One region of the Chelatococcus sp. XZ-Ab1 genome, then DNA from elsewhere that is predicted to be linked to it. Evidence: predicted binding sites of a transcription regulator. Region 1 holds the regulator's gene; each other region holds the start of a gene.
The links. Region 1 encodes LexA, which represses DNA repair genes until DNA is damaged. Its sites were predicted from a motif close to TGTTCNNNNTGTGTTCNG; they were not measured.
Positions count from the first base shown of each region.

Region 2: the regulator LexA is predicted to act here: its motif matches at 1,919-1,936, upstream of P2T65_RS02295 (UvrD-helicase domain-containing protein).
Region 3: the regulator LexA is predicted to act here: its motif matches at 2,362-2,379, upstream of recA (recombinase RecA).

Region 1 is NZ_JARKII010000004.1:53,200-57,365, reverse strand. Features, by position in the region: gene moaC (cyclic pyranopterin monophosphate synthase MoaC) at 1-39, shown strand, start outside; gene glp (gephyrin-like molybdotransferase Glp) at 50-1,261, shown strand; gene lexA (transcriptional repressor LexA) at 1,376-2,074, shown strand; gene P2T65_RS08020 (ComEC/Rec2 family competence protein) at 2,052-4,166, opposite strand, start outside.
Region 2 is NZ_JARKII010000001.1:474,765-478,930, forward strand. Features, by position in the region: gene P2T65_RS02295 (UvrD-helicase domain-containing protein) at 1-1,907, opposite strand, end outside; gene P2T65_RS02300 (hypothetical protein) at 2,022-2,297, shown strand; gene P2T65_RS02305 (thioesterase family protein) at 2,304-2,855, opposite strand; gene P2T65_RS02310 (FAD-linked oxidase C-terminal domain-containing protein) at 3,043-4,166, shown strand, end outside.
Region 3 is NZ_JARKII010000001.1:589,417-593,582, reverse strand. Features, by position in the region: gene alaS (alanine--tRNA ligase) at 1-847, opposite strand, end outside; gene recA (recombinase RecA) at 1,195-2,280, opposite strand; gene P2T65_RS02840 (response regulator) at 2,415-4,166, opposite strand, start outside.

The DNA.
Region 1 (4,166 bases):
CGCGCCGACGACCGGCCGGACGCGGAGAAGATGGCATGAGGAGGCCAGCTTGGCCCTGACGCCGGTCGCCGATGCGCTCGCCGGCATCCTCGCCGGCGCGAGCCCCGTTCGCGAGCACGAGACCGTGCCGCTGCACAGGGCCGCCGGCCGCACGTTGGCCGTCGACCTTGCCTCCCTGCGCACCCAGCCACCTTTCGTCGCCTCCGCGATGGACGGCTATGCCGTGCGTGCCGCCGATGTCACGGCCGTTCCCGCGCGCCTCTCGCTGATCGGCACCAGTGCCGCCGGGCATGCCTTTGCGGGCGCGATCCGGCCCGGCGAATGCGTGCGCATCTTCACCGGCGCGCCCCTGCCGGCGGGCGCCGACGCCATCCTGATTCAGGAGAATGCCCGCGCCAACGGCGACCAAATCGAAGCGCTGTCGACCGTGGCGGCCGGGCGCTTCGTGCGCGAGGCCGGGCTCGATTTTCGCGAAGGCGAGATCCTGCTGCAGGCCGGCCGGCAACTCGCCCCCTCGGCAGTTGCGCTCGCCGCGGCCATGGGCCATGCGGCGCTGCCAGTGGTGCGGCGGCCGCGCGTTGCCATTCTGGCAACCGGAGACGAACTCGTCCGCCCCGGCGAACCGAGCCGACCCGATCAAATCGTCGCCTCCAACACCTATGCCGTTGCGGCCATCGCCGAACGGGCCGGGGCCGAAGCCATCGACCTCGGCATCGCCGGTGACGATCTCGCCGCGCTCTCTGCCGCGATCGATGCGGCCAAGGAGGCCCGGGCCGACGTGCTCGTGACACTCGGCGGCGCCTCGGTGGGCGATCACGATCTCGTGCAGCGCGCCCTTTCGGCGCAGGGATGGCAGCTCGGCTTCTGGCGCATCGCCATGCGCCCGGGCAAGCCCCTGATGTACGGGCGCCTCAGCGCCATGACCGTGCTCGGCCTGCCGGGCAATCCCGTCTCCAGCATCGTGTGCGCGCTCATCTTCCTCGCGCCGCTCGTGCGGGCGCTGAGCGGCGATCCGGATGCGGCCGAAATCGCGACCCTGCCGGCCCGGCTCGGCAGCGATTTGCCGGCCAATGACGAGCGGCAGGACTATCTGCGCGCCCGCCTCGCGGCGGCCGACGACGGCACCCTCGTCGCCAGCCCCTTCCCGCGCCAGGACAGCTCCATGCTGCGCCTCATGGCGGAGGCCGAGGCGCTCGTCGTGCGTGCGCCCCATGCCCCCGCCGCCCGGGCGGGCGAACCCTGCCGCATCATCCGGCTCTGAGCTTCGCCTCGGTCGAACTTGCGGAACACACCGGGAACGTCTAATCTCGTTCATGATTTGTTTTCGACTCGCATCGACAATGCGATTCGACGAGGGGGAGCGAGATCGCCGGCCATGCTGACGCGCAAACAGCACGAACTCCTGCGTTTCATCCACGAACGCCTGCGTGAGACCGGCGTGCCGCCGTCCTTCGACGAGATGAAGGAAGCCCTCGATCTTAAGTCGAAATCCGGTATCCATCGCCTCATCGTGGCGCTGGAGGAGCGCGGCTTCATTCGCCGGCTTCCGAACCGCGCCCGGGCGCTCGAGGTGCTGCGCCTGCCCGACGGCGTCGCCGCAGCCCCGCGCGGGCGCTTCAACCCGAGCGTGGTCGAGGGCGGGCTTGGCAAGGTGCGCGCGCCGGCGCCTCAGGCGGTCGAACCCGCTGTCCAGACAGTTGCGATTCCTGTCATGGGCCGGATTGCTGCCGGCACGCCCATTTCCGCCATCCAGAGCCGCAGCCACACCGTCTCGCTGCCGCCGGACATGCTGGGCAGCGGCGAGCACTTCGCGCTCGAGGTGCGCGGCGATTCGATGATCGAGGCCGGCATCCTGGATGGCGATACGGTCGTCATCCGCAAGCAGGATACGGCGAATACAGGGGATATCGTCGTCGCCCTGATCGATGACGAGGAGGCAACGCTGAAGCGCCTGAGGCGCCGCGGCTCCTCCATCGCGCTCGAGGCGGCCAACCCGGCCTACGAGACGCGCGTGCTCGGCCCCGACCGGGTGCGCATCCAGGGCAAGCTCGTCAATCTGCTGCGTCGCTACTGACGTCGGGCTCCTGATCCTCCCCGCCCGTCTCATCGGCTGACGCGGGCGATGGCCGGCCCGTCGCGGCGCCGGCCGCCGTGGACAACGGTCGTGAAGGAAGCGCCTGCATCCAGGCGCGGCGCTCGTCGGAGGGCAACTGGCCGATGAGCCGATCGCTGCCGCCATTCCCGAGGATGACGGCCATTGCGCCGTTCTCGCGCAGCTTCGTGCGGTCGATGACCACGGGCGCTGCACAGCCGGGCGGGACGGTGAGCGCAGTGACGAGGATGTCGGCCCGCCGGCAGTCCTCGACGAAGGCCGAGGGGCGGCGCACCAGGGCGACCATGCGGCCGTCGACCGCCTGCATGGTGCAGCCGTCGCGGTCGCAGAAGACTCCGCTTTTGAGGCTTTCGTCGCCCGGCTGCCTCGCATCGCCGTCTGCGCGCAGCCATTGGGCGACGACGAAGGACGAGGCGCGGCCGAGCACGGCGAGACGCCCCTCGACACCCCGGACGGCCGCGCTCGCACCGTTGCGGTCGACGAAGATGTCCGGCCGCGCCGCTCCCGCGGCGATGGCGAGGGCGGCGGCCGCGGGCACGGCGGCGAGCCAGCGCAGCGGCGAGATGCAGATGGTCAGCACAAGCAGCGCCAGCGAGAAGAGGATGAGCGCGCTGCCCGGAAAGGCCGGTATCGCCATCACGGACAGGCGCCAGTCCTGCATGGCGTGGGAGACCGCGAGCACGATGGCCGTGCCCTGCCCCATCAGCCACCAGATGGGCGCGTCGAGGCCGAAGGGGTTGAGCAGAACCCCGAGCACAGCCGCCGGCATGACGATGAAGGAGACGAAGGGCAGCGCGATGCCGTTGCCCACCACGCTCAGCGGCATCGCCGTCTGGAAGTGATAGGCGCCATAGGCCCCTGTCGCCAGGGAGGCGACCAGGGTCGTGACGACGAGGGTGACGGTCCATCGCCACGCATGGCACAGGGCGCGCGCGACCGGACCGAGCGACGCCTCGCCCCTGCCCGGACGGGCCGCCTGCCATTCCGCGAGCGCCACGAGACAGGCCACTGCCGAGAACGACATCTGGAAGCTCGGCCCGAGCACTGCCTCCGGCTCGAGGGCGAGACACAAGATGGCGGCGAACGCGAGATTGCGCATCGAGAGCGCCGGCCGGTCGGCGAGAATGGCGCCGAGCATGGTCAGTGTCATGATCAGCGCCCGCTGGGTGGCGACGTCAGCACCCGAGAACAGGCAGTAGCCCACGGCCCCCGCCATGGCCGTCGCGGCGGCGATCTTCTTGATCGGCCACGTGAGGGCGATGGCCGGAAAGAGCGCGAGGAGCGCGCGCACGGCCCAGAACACCGTGCCGGCGGCGAGCGCCATGTGCAGACCGGAGATCGACACGATGTGATAGAGGCCGGCGGCGCGCAGGGCCTCGTTGGTATCCTCGGTGATGAGGCCGCGCTTGCCGGTGACGAGCGCAGCCGAGACCGCCCCCTCCTGCCCGCCGGCGGCACGGGCGATGCGCGTCGTCAGCGCATTACGCGCCTCGTCAAGCCATGTTGCAAGGGCCAGGCGCCAGTCCGGCACGCGCGGCGGGGCACTGATTTCCACACGCCCCACAAGCGAGCCGACGGCGCCGATGCCGCGGAAGAAGGCGTCGCGCGTGAAATCGTAGCCGCCCGGCCAGGCCGCCCCGGGCGGCGGCATCAGGCGAGCGGTGGCCTCGATGAAATCGCCGGCGCGCAGCCGGGCCGGCTCGCGCATCGACACCCGCACACGCGCCGGGCGCTCGCCGTCGCCGAGGTTGCCGAGCGTCTCGACCCGCACGACGGCCCGCGGCCCCTGAGGCCGCTCCTCCACGCTTTCGACGAAGCCGGTGAGCGGCGCGATGGTCACGCGTGCGAGCACCGGCGCCTCCACGCGCGCCGTCCGTGCCGCACCGGCGAGGAAGCCGGCGAAGAGAAAGGCGGCGGCAACCGCCGCGACGAAAGTCACATGATGTCGCGAAACGGCTGCCAATCCGACGGCGATGGCGAGGGCGACGACAGGCGCCCAGACGCTCGGCTCGCGGTCGGCCGCGAAATAGAGCAGCACCCCGATGCCGAAGCT
Region 2 (4,166 bases), on a different contig from region 1:
CGGCGCCGCGCCCGCGTGAGGCCGACATGAGCGAGGCGCCGCTCCTCCTCGAGGCCGGCACGGCCGCTCTCGTCGAGGGCGCGCTGGTTCGGGAACAGCCCTTCCTCCCAGCCGGGCAGGAAGACGGTGTCGAACTCGAGCCCCTTGGCGGCGTGCAGGGTCATGATGCTGACGCGGTCGTCGCTGTCGCTCTCGACCGCGTCCATGACGAGCGAGACATGTTCGAGGAAGCTCGGCAGGTCGGGGAATTCCTCGAGCGAGCGGACGAGCTCCTTGAGGTTTTCGAGCCGGCCCGCGGCCTCGGCCGAGCGGTCCTTCTGCCACATCTCAGTATAGCCCGATTCCTCCAGCACCGTCTCGGCGAGCTCGGTGTGGGGCGTCGCCCCGAGGCTCTGCGACCAGCGCGAGAAATTGGCGAGGAGGTCGCGCAGCGTCCTGCGCGGCTTCGGCTTCAACTCCTCGGTCTCGACGATGAAGCGCGCCGCCTCCATGAGCGGGATGCGCGCAGCGCGGGCATGGGCGTGCAGCACCTGCAGCGTGGCATCACCCAGGCCGCGCTTCGGCGTATTGACGATGCGCTCGAAGGCGAGGTCGTCGGCCGGCTGCACGACGCAGCGCAGATAGGCGAGGGCGTCGCGGATCTCCATGCGCTCGTAGAAGCGCGGGCCGCCGATGACGCGGTAGGGCAGGCCGAGCTGGACGAAGCGGTCCTCGATCTCGCGCATTTGCGCCGAGATACGCACGAGCACGGCCATTTCGGAGAGCGGATGGCCCTTTCCCTGCAAGGCCTCGATCTCCTCGCCGATGAGGCGGGCCTCCTCCTCCGAATCCCAGGCACCGGTGACGGTGACCTTCTCGCCCGGCTCGTCCTCGGTGCGCAGGGTCTTGCCGAGGCGACCCTCGTTATGCGCGATGAGATGCGAAGCGGCGGCAAGGATATGGCCGGTGGAGCGATAGTTGCGCTCGAGCCGCACCACGGTGGCGCCGGGGAAGTCGTGCTCGAAGCGCAGGATGTTGTCCACCTCCGCGCCGCGCCAGCCGTAGATGGACTGGTCGTCGTCGCCGACGCAGCACAGGTTGCGGTGTGCCTGGGCAACGAGGCGCAGCCACAGGTACTGGGCGACGTTGGTGTCCTGGTACTCGTCGACGAGGATGTAGCGGAAGCGGCGCTGGTAGTCGGCGAGGACGTCGGGATGCTCCTGGAAGAGCCGGATCGATTCCAGCAGCAGGTCGCCGAAATCCGCCGCGTTGAGGATCTTCAGCCGCTCCTCATAGAGCGCATAGAGTTCCGCGCCGCGCCCGTGGGCGAAGGCGGCGGCCTCGCCGTGCGGTACCTTCGCGGGCTGCAGGGCGCGGTTCTTCCAGCCGTCGATGAGGCTGGCGAGCTGGCGGGCCGGCCAGCGCTTGTCGTCGATGTTCTCGGCCTGCAGCACCTGTTTCAGCAGCCGGATCTGGTCGTCGACGTCGAGGATGGTGAAGTCGGACTTGAGCCCGACGAGCTCGGCGTGACGGCGCAGGATCTTGGTGCCGATGGCGTGAAAGGTGCCGAGCCAGGGCATGCCCTCCGCCGCGGGGCCGACGAGGTGGGCGACGCGCTCCTTCATCTCGCGCGCGGCCTTGTTGGTGAAGGTCACGGCGAGGATGCCTGACGGCCAGGCGAGCCCGGTCGCGATGAGATGGGCGATGCGCGTCGTCAGGACGCGCGTCTTGCCCGTTCCGGCGCCCGCGAGCACGAGGACCGGGCCTTCGGTCGCCTCCACCGCCCGACGCTGCTCGGCATTGAGACCGGAGAGGTAGGGCGTCGGCGCGGCGGCCGCGCGCGCCCGGGCGGCGAGCGAGCCGGGGCGGGGCGTGTGGGCGAGATCGTCGGGGCCGGACGCAGGGCCCTGTGTGGGTACGCGAGTCATCGGTCGGACCATGGACCAAAAGGCGAACGGCGTCGAGTGTCGCGGTCACTCGCCGGCCTAGGAGGGGAGGCATGCGGCCCCTATATAGGGGGCATGATGAGAGGAGTGGACAGGATGCCCCGCAGAATGGTGTTGCTCGCGCCGGCCCTTGCCGCGGGCGCGGCGCTCATGATCGGCCTCGCCGCCGGTCCGCTGCCGGCGCACGGCCAGGAAGGGGCCCTCAACCGCGTAGAGCGGCAATATCGCCAGTCTGACCGCGATGTGACGCGCGAGCTGCAGCGTTCGCAGGACCGGCAGCAGCAGCAGTTCGAATTCAACCAGATGCGGCAGCAGCAGCAGATCGACCGCTTTCAGCAGCCCCTGCGCACGATGGAATGCCCGCGCTGCTGATGTCGCTCAGTGGCGGGTGCCGGAGGCGATCTGAGGCTCGTACTCGTCCTCGCCCCGCTCCGGCATGGTGATGGACCTGCCGGCGTCTTCCGGATGCGGAAGACGGGCATGCGCCGCACGCATGACGGCGAGGTTCGCCAGGATGTCCGGCGGGAAGGCCGCTACCTTGCGCGTGCGCATGTCGACGTGCAGCGACAGGTTCTCGCAGGAGGCCGCCAGCCAGCCTTCGGCGGCGTGATGCAGCTCCATGAAATAGTGGATGCGCTTCTCGTCGAAGGCGAGGAGTTGCAGCGTGACGCGGACCGGGTCGTTCTCGCGCAGCTCGCGCCGGTAGCGGATATGGCTCTCGACCACGAAGAAGGAGGCCTTGCGCTCCTCGACATAGCCGGGGCCGAGGCCGACGAGCCCGAACGCCTCGTCCACCGCCCGGTCGAAGAAGACGTTGTAGTAGGCGGCGTTAAGGTGGCCGTTATAGTCGATCCAGTGCGCCTCCGCCCGCATGGTCGAGGAGACGAAGGGGGCAAAGAACAGGGCCGGTGCGTCTGCCGGGTTGCGCAAGGAACCTCTCCGGATCGTGCTGGCTGCCGGGCGCCGGGCGAGGCACCCCAGGATCAAAGTTTAAGCATTCCAACCTGAATGCAAACCTAACGAATCGTGTCGCCTTGCGACGAATGCGCACTTGTGCGCGGCGCAAGGGCATAGAAGATGCGCTCGAGCCCATGAGCAATAGCCCGAGGATTCGCGCATGACCTCCGCCGCAGAACAGCCGGCAAGACCGGACGAGACGACCGTGGCGGCCGTCGTCGCCGCGCTCGCCGAGCGCTTCGGCAACCGCCTCGTCACGAGTCAGGCCGTGCGCGAGCAGCACGGCCATACCCTCACGTGGATCCCTAACCAGCCGCCTGACGCCGTGGTCTTCCCCGAGAACACCGAGGAAGTCGCGGAGATCGTGCGGCTATGCGCGGCGCATCGCATGCCCGTCATCCCCTTCGGTACGGGCACCTCGCTCGAAGGCCATGTCAATGCTCCCTACGGCGGCGTGTCCATCGACATGAGCCGCATGAAGCGCATCATCGCCGTCCATGCGGAGGACCTCGACTGCACGGTGGAGGCGGGCGTCACGCGCAAGGAGCTCAACGAGCACCTGCGCGACCAGGGGCTCTTCTTCCCCATCGATCCGGGGGCGGACGCCTCTCTCGGCGGCATGGCGGCGACGCGGGCCTCCGGCACCAATGCGGTCCGCTACGGCACGATGAAGGACAATGTGCTGGCGCTCACGGTGGTCACGCCGGCGGGCGAGATCGTCAAGACCTCGACGCGCGCCCGCAAGACTTCAGCCGGCTATGATCTGACGCGGCTCTACGTGGGCTCCGAGGGCACGCTCGGCGTCATCACCGAGGTCACGCTGAAGCTCGTCGGCATTCCCGAGGCGGTGTCGGCCGGCGTATGCCCGTTCCCCTCCGTGAAGGCCGCGTGCGACGCCGTCATCGCCACGATCCAGATGGGCCTGCCGGTTGCCCGCATCGAGCTGCTCGACGAGGTGATGATTCGCGGCGTCAATCTGCACGCCAAGCTTGGCCTCCAGGAGACGCCGATGCTCTTCGTCGAGTTCCACGGCACGGAAGCGGGCGTGAAGGAGCAGGCGGAGCGCTTCGGCGAGATCGCGGCGGAGTTCGAAGGCGGCGCCTTCGACTGGGCGACCCAGCCCGAGGATCGCTCCCGCCTCTGGCAGGCACGGCACGACGCCTATTGGGCGGCGCTGGCGCTGCGGCCCGGCGCACGCTCGGTTGCCACCGACGTGTGCGTGCCGATCTCCCGCCTCGCCGAATGTGTTGACGAGACGAAGCGCGACATCGAGGTGAGCGGCCT
Region 3 (4,166 bases), on a different contig from region 1:
AAGCGCGCAGGTGGTCGGCGATGACGCGATGACTCGCCTTCTGTGCCCCGTCGGGATCGACGCCGGTCGCGTTCGCCACGGCCATGATGAGCGCGCGCATCAGGTCCGTGGCATAGTTGTCGTGCGTGCCCTGCAGCACGGCAGAGAAGCGCTCCAGCCCCATGCCAGTATCGATCGACGGGCGCGGCAGCGCGATGCGCTCGCCGGGCGCGAGCTGCTCGTACTGCATGAAGACGAGATTCCAGATCTCGATGAAGCGGTCGCCGTCTTCGTCCGGGCTGCCGGGCGGACCGCCCGGAATGTGGTCGCCGTGGTCGTAGAAGATTTCCGAGCACGGGCCGCATGGACCCGTGTCGCCCATCTGCCAGAAATTGTCCGAGGTCGGAATGCGGATGATCTTGGATTCGGGTAGGCCAGCGATCTTGCGCCATAGGCCGAAGGCTTCGTCGTCCTCGGCGAAGACCGTGACGAGGAGCTTGTCGACCGGCAGGCCGAACTCCTTCGTCACGAGGTTCCAGGCGAGTTCGATCGCGCGATCCTTGAAATAGTCGCCGAACGAGAAATTGCCGAGCATCTCGAAGAAGGTGTGGTGCCGCGCCGTATAGCCGACATTGTCGAGGTCGTTGTGCTTGCCGCCGGCGCGCACGCATTTCTGCGAGGTCGTGGCGCGCGCATAGGGCCGCTTCTCCGAGCCGGTGAAGACGTTCTTGAACTGCACCATGCCGGCGTTGGTGAACATCAACGTCGGGTCGTTGCGCGGCACCAGCGGGCTCGACGGCACGATCTCGTGGCCATTCTTTGCGAAATAGTCGAGAAACGTTGTTCTGATCTCGTTGACGCCGCTCATAGAGCCCACACTTCGTTCGATATGCGGCGCATGGCCGCCGGTTCCGGCTCGCCCGTTCCCGCGGTTGCGGGGGTCCGGCCGAGCCCCTCCCTCACCCGTTCAGCCGGATGCGGGAACAGGAGCCGCAGCCGGAAAATGGGAACTCAGCGCTGTTTTCTAGAGAGGGGCCAACCTCTTGTCGAGAGGATGAATCCGTTGCGGCAGAGGAAGTCGGCCCGGCCAGGGGCGGTTCCGCGGGCCCCAGGATGGCAAGGCTGCCCATGAAGACAGGCCGCCAGACAGGACCACATGGAAACGGGGCCGCGCGGGCCCCGTCTTCATTCGACCTTGCGATGGCCGCCTCCGGCTCAGGCCTCGCCCTCGTCGAGATCATCGGCCGTCGGGTCGACATGCTCGAGGATACGTTCGGCGAGGAGGCCGGCATTCTGCCGGATGGCCGCCTCGATGCGCGCCGACACGTCGGGATTGTCGCGCAGGAACTGCTTGGCGTTTTCGCGTCCCTGACCAAGGCGCTGGCTGTCGTAGGAGAACCAGGAACCGGACTTCTCCACGATGCCCGCCTTGACGCCGAGGTCGATGAGCTCACCCATCTTCGACACGCCCTCGCCGTACATGATGTCGAACTCGACCTGCTTGAACGGCGGCGCCACCTTGTTCTTCACCACCTTCACGCGCGTCGTGTTGCCGATCACCTCGTCGCGGTCCTTGATGGAGCCGACGCGGCGGATGTCGAGGCGCACCGAGGCATAGAACTTGAGCGCATTGCCGCCGGTCGTCGTCTCCGGGCTGCCGTACATCACGCCGATCTTCATGCGGATCTGGTTGATGAAGATCACCATGCAGTTCGAGCGCGAGATCGATGCCGTGAGCTTGCGCAGTGCCTGGCTCATGAGCCGCGCCTGCATGCCGGGCTGCATATCGCCCATCTCGCCCTCGATCTCGGCCCGCGGCGTGAGCGCGGCCACCGAATCGACCACCAGCACGTCGATGGCGCCGGAGCGCACCAGCGTGTCGGCGATCTCGAGCGCCTGCTCGCCCGTGTCTGGCTGGGAGATGAGCAGGTCGTCGAGCTTGACGCCCAGCTTGCGGGCATAGACGGGGTCGAGCGCATGTTCGGCGTCGATGAAGCCGCAGACGCCGCCCTTCTTCTGCGCCTCGGCGACGGTATGTAGGGCGAGCGTCGTCTTGCCCGACGATTCCGGCCCGTAGATCTCGATCACCCGGCCGCGCGGCAGGCCGCCGACGCCGAGGGCGATATCGAGCCCGAGCGAGCCGGTCGAGACCGTCTCGATCTCGATCGCCTTGTCGTTCTGCCCGAGACGCATGATCGAGCCTTTGCCGAAGGCGCGCTCGATCTGTGACAGCGCGGCATCGAGGGCTTTCGCCTTGTCCATGGAACTACCTTCTACGAGTCGCAATGTGGGCTGAGACATGAATGCTCGTCCTTATGCACGGGAAGCGAAGGATTCTCAATGCGCGCCGCAGTCAATGTACCTGTTTTGTTCCCGTTCACAAGTTCTTTTTTTGTTCGCACCGCGCGCGCCGGGCTCCCGGCCCGGCGACGCCGTCATTTCAGCTGCGTCTTGACCGCCTCGACGAGCTGCTTGAGGCTGAAGGGTTTCGGCAGGAAGGTGAACTGCTCGCCCTCGGGCAGGTTCTTCTTGAAGGCGTCCTCCGCATAGCCCGACACGAAGATGATCTTGAGGCTCGGAAAGCGCTCGCGCAGCGCACGCAGCAGGGTCGGCCCGTCCATCTCTGGCATCACCACGTCCGAGACGACGAGGTCGACCGGCTGGTCGAGTCCCTCGACGATGGCCATCGCCTCCGTGCCGGAGCTTGCCTCGAGCACGGTGTAGCCGCGCGACGTGAGCGCGCGGGCGCCGAAGGCGCGCACCGCCTCCTCGTCCTCGACGAGCAGGATCGTGCCGCGGCCCGTGAGATCGGCCGCGAGCGTCTTCGCTGCCCCAGCCTTGGGCGCCGCCTCCTGCTCCGCGGGCACATGCCGCGGCAGGAAGATGCGGAAGGTGGTGCCTGCGCCAACCGTGCTGTCGCAGAAGATGAAACCGCCGGTCTGCTTGACGATTCCATAGACGGTGGAGAGGCCAAGGCCGGTCCCCTTGCCGACATCCTTGGTCGTGAAGAAGGGCTCGAAGATCTTGTCGAGCACATGCGGCGGGATGCCGGTGCCCGTATCGGACACCTCGACCAGGACATAGTCGGCCTCGGGCACCGCCTTGTAGCCGTACGCCGCCACCTCCTGCGCCGGCACGTTCTGCGTGCGGATCGACAGCTTGCCGCCGTCCGGCATGGCATCGCGCGCGTTGACGGCGAGGTTGACGATCACCTGTTCGAACTGGTTGACGTCGGCCTTGGTCAGCCACATGTCGCGCCCGTGGCGCAGTTCGAGCTCGATGCGCTCACCGATGAGGCGCTTCAGCAGCAGCGACAGATCGGACAGGCTGTCGGAAAGCTGGATGACCTGCGGACGCAGGGTCTGCCGCCGCGAGAAGGCGAGCAGCTGCCGCACCAGGCTCGCCGCCCGGTTGGCATTCTGCTTGATCTGCATGATGTCCTGGAAGGACGGGTCCGTCGGCCGGTGGTTGGCGAGCAGCAGGTCCGAATAGCCAATGATGGCCTGCAGCACGTTGTTGAAGTCGTGCGCGACGCCGCCGGCGAGCTGGCCCACCGCCTGCATCTTCTGGGCCTGGGCGAACTGCGCCTCGAGCGCCCGCTGCTCCGTCGTCTCGAGCGCGTAGACGATGGCGGCCTCGCCGTCGCCCTCCGCATCCGCCACGCCGCTGACGTAGATGCGGGCCGAGCGGTCCTCGGCGCCCCGGATGGCAACGTCGAGCGGCACGATGTCGCCGCGCCCCTCCCCCGCCGCGGCGAGGGCATTGCCCAGCGCATCCTCATCCCGCTCAGCCACGACGCCGGTGATGGTGCGCTCGCCGGGCGCGCCGAACAGGCGGGCAAAGGCGGCATTGCTGCGCAAGATCTCGCCGCGCCGGCCAACGGCGGCGATCGCCACGGGCGTGTCGTTGAAGAAACGGGCGAAGCGCACTTCGGCGGCGCGCTGGCCCTCGGCCACGTCCTCGCCCGGCGAGCGGTTGAGCACGAGCGTGCGCGAGGCGCCGGGCCGCCCGTCGGCCCCAAAGGCGACGCGGTGGAAGAGCCGCACGGGCAGCGACTGGCCGCCACGCCGGCGCAGGTCGACGTCGATGATCTCCGTGCGCACCTCGCCGGGGCCGCCGGTGACGGCGCCGATCAGGGCCGCCGCGTTCGGCGGCACGACGTCGGCCACGCTGAGGCCGCCGGAGCC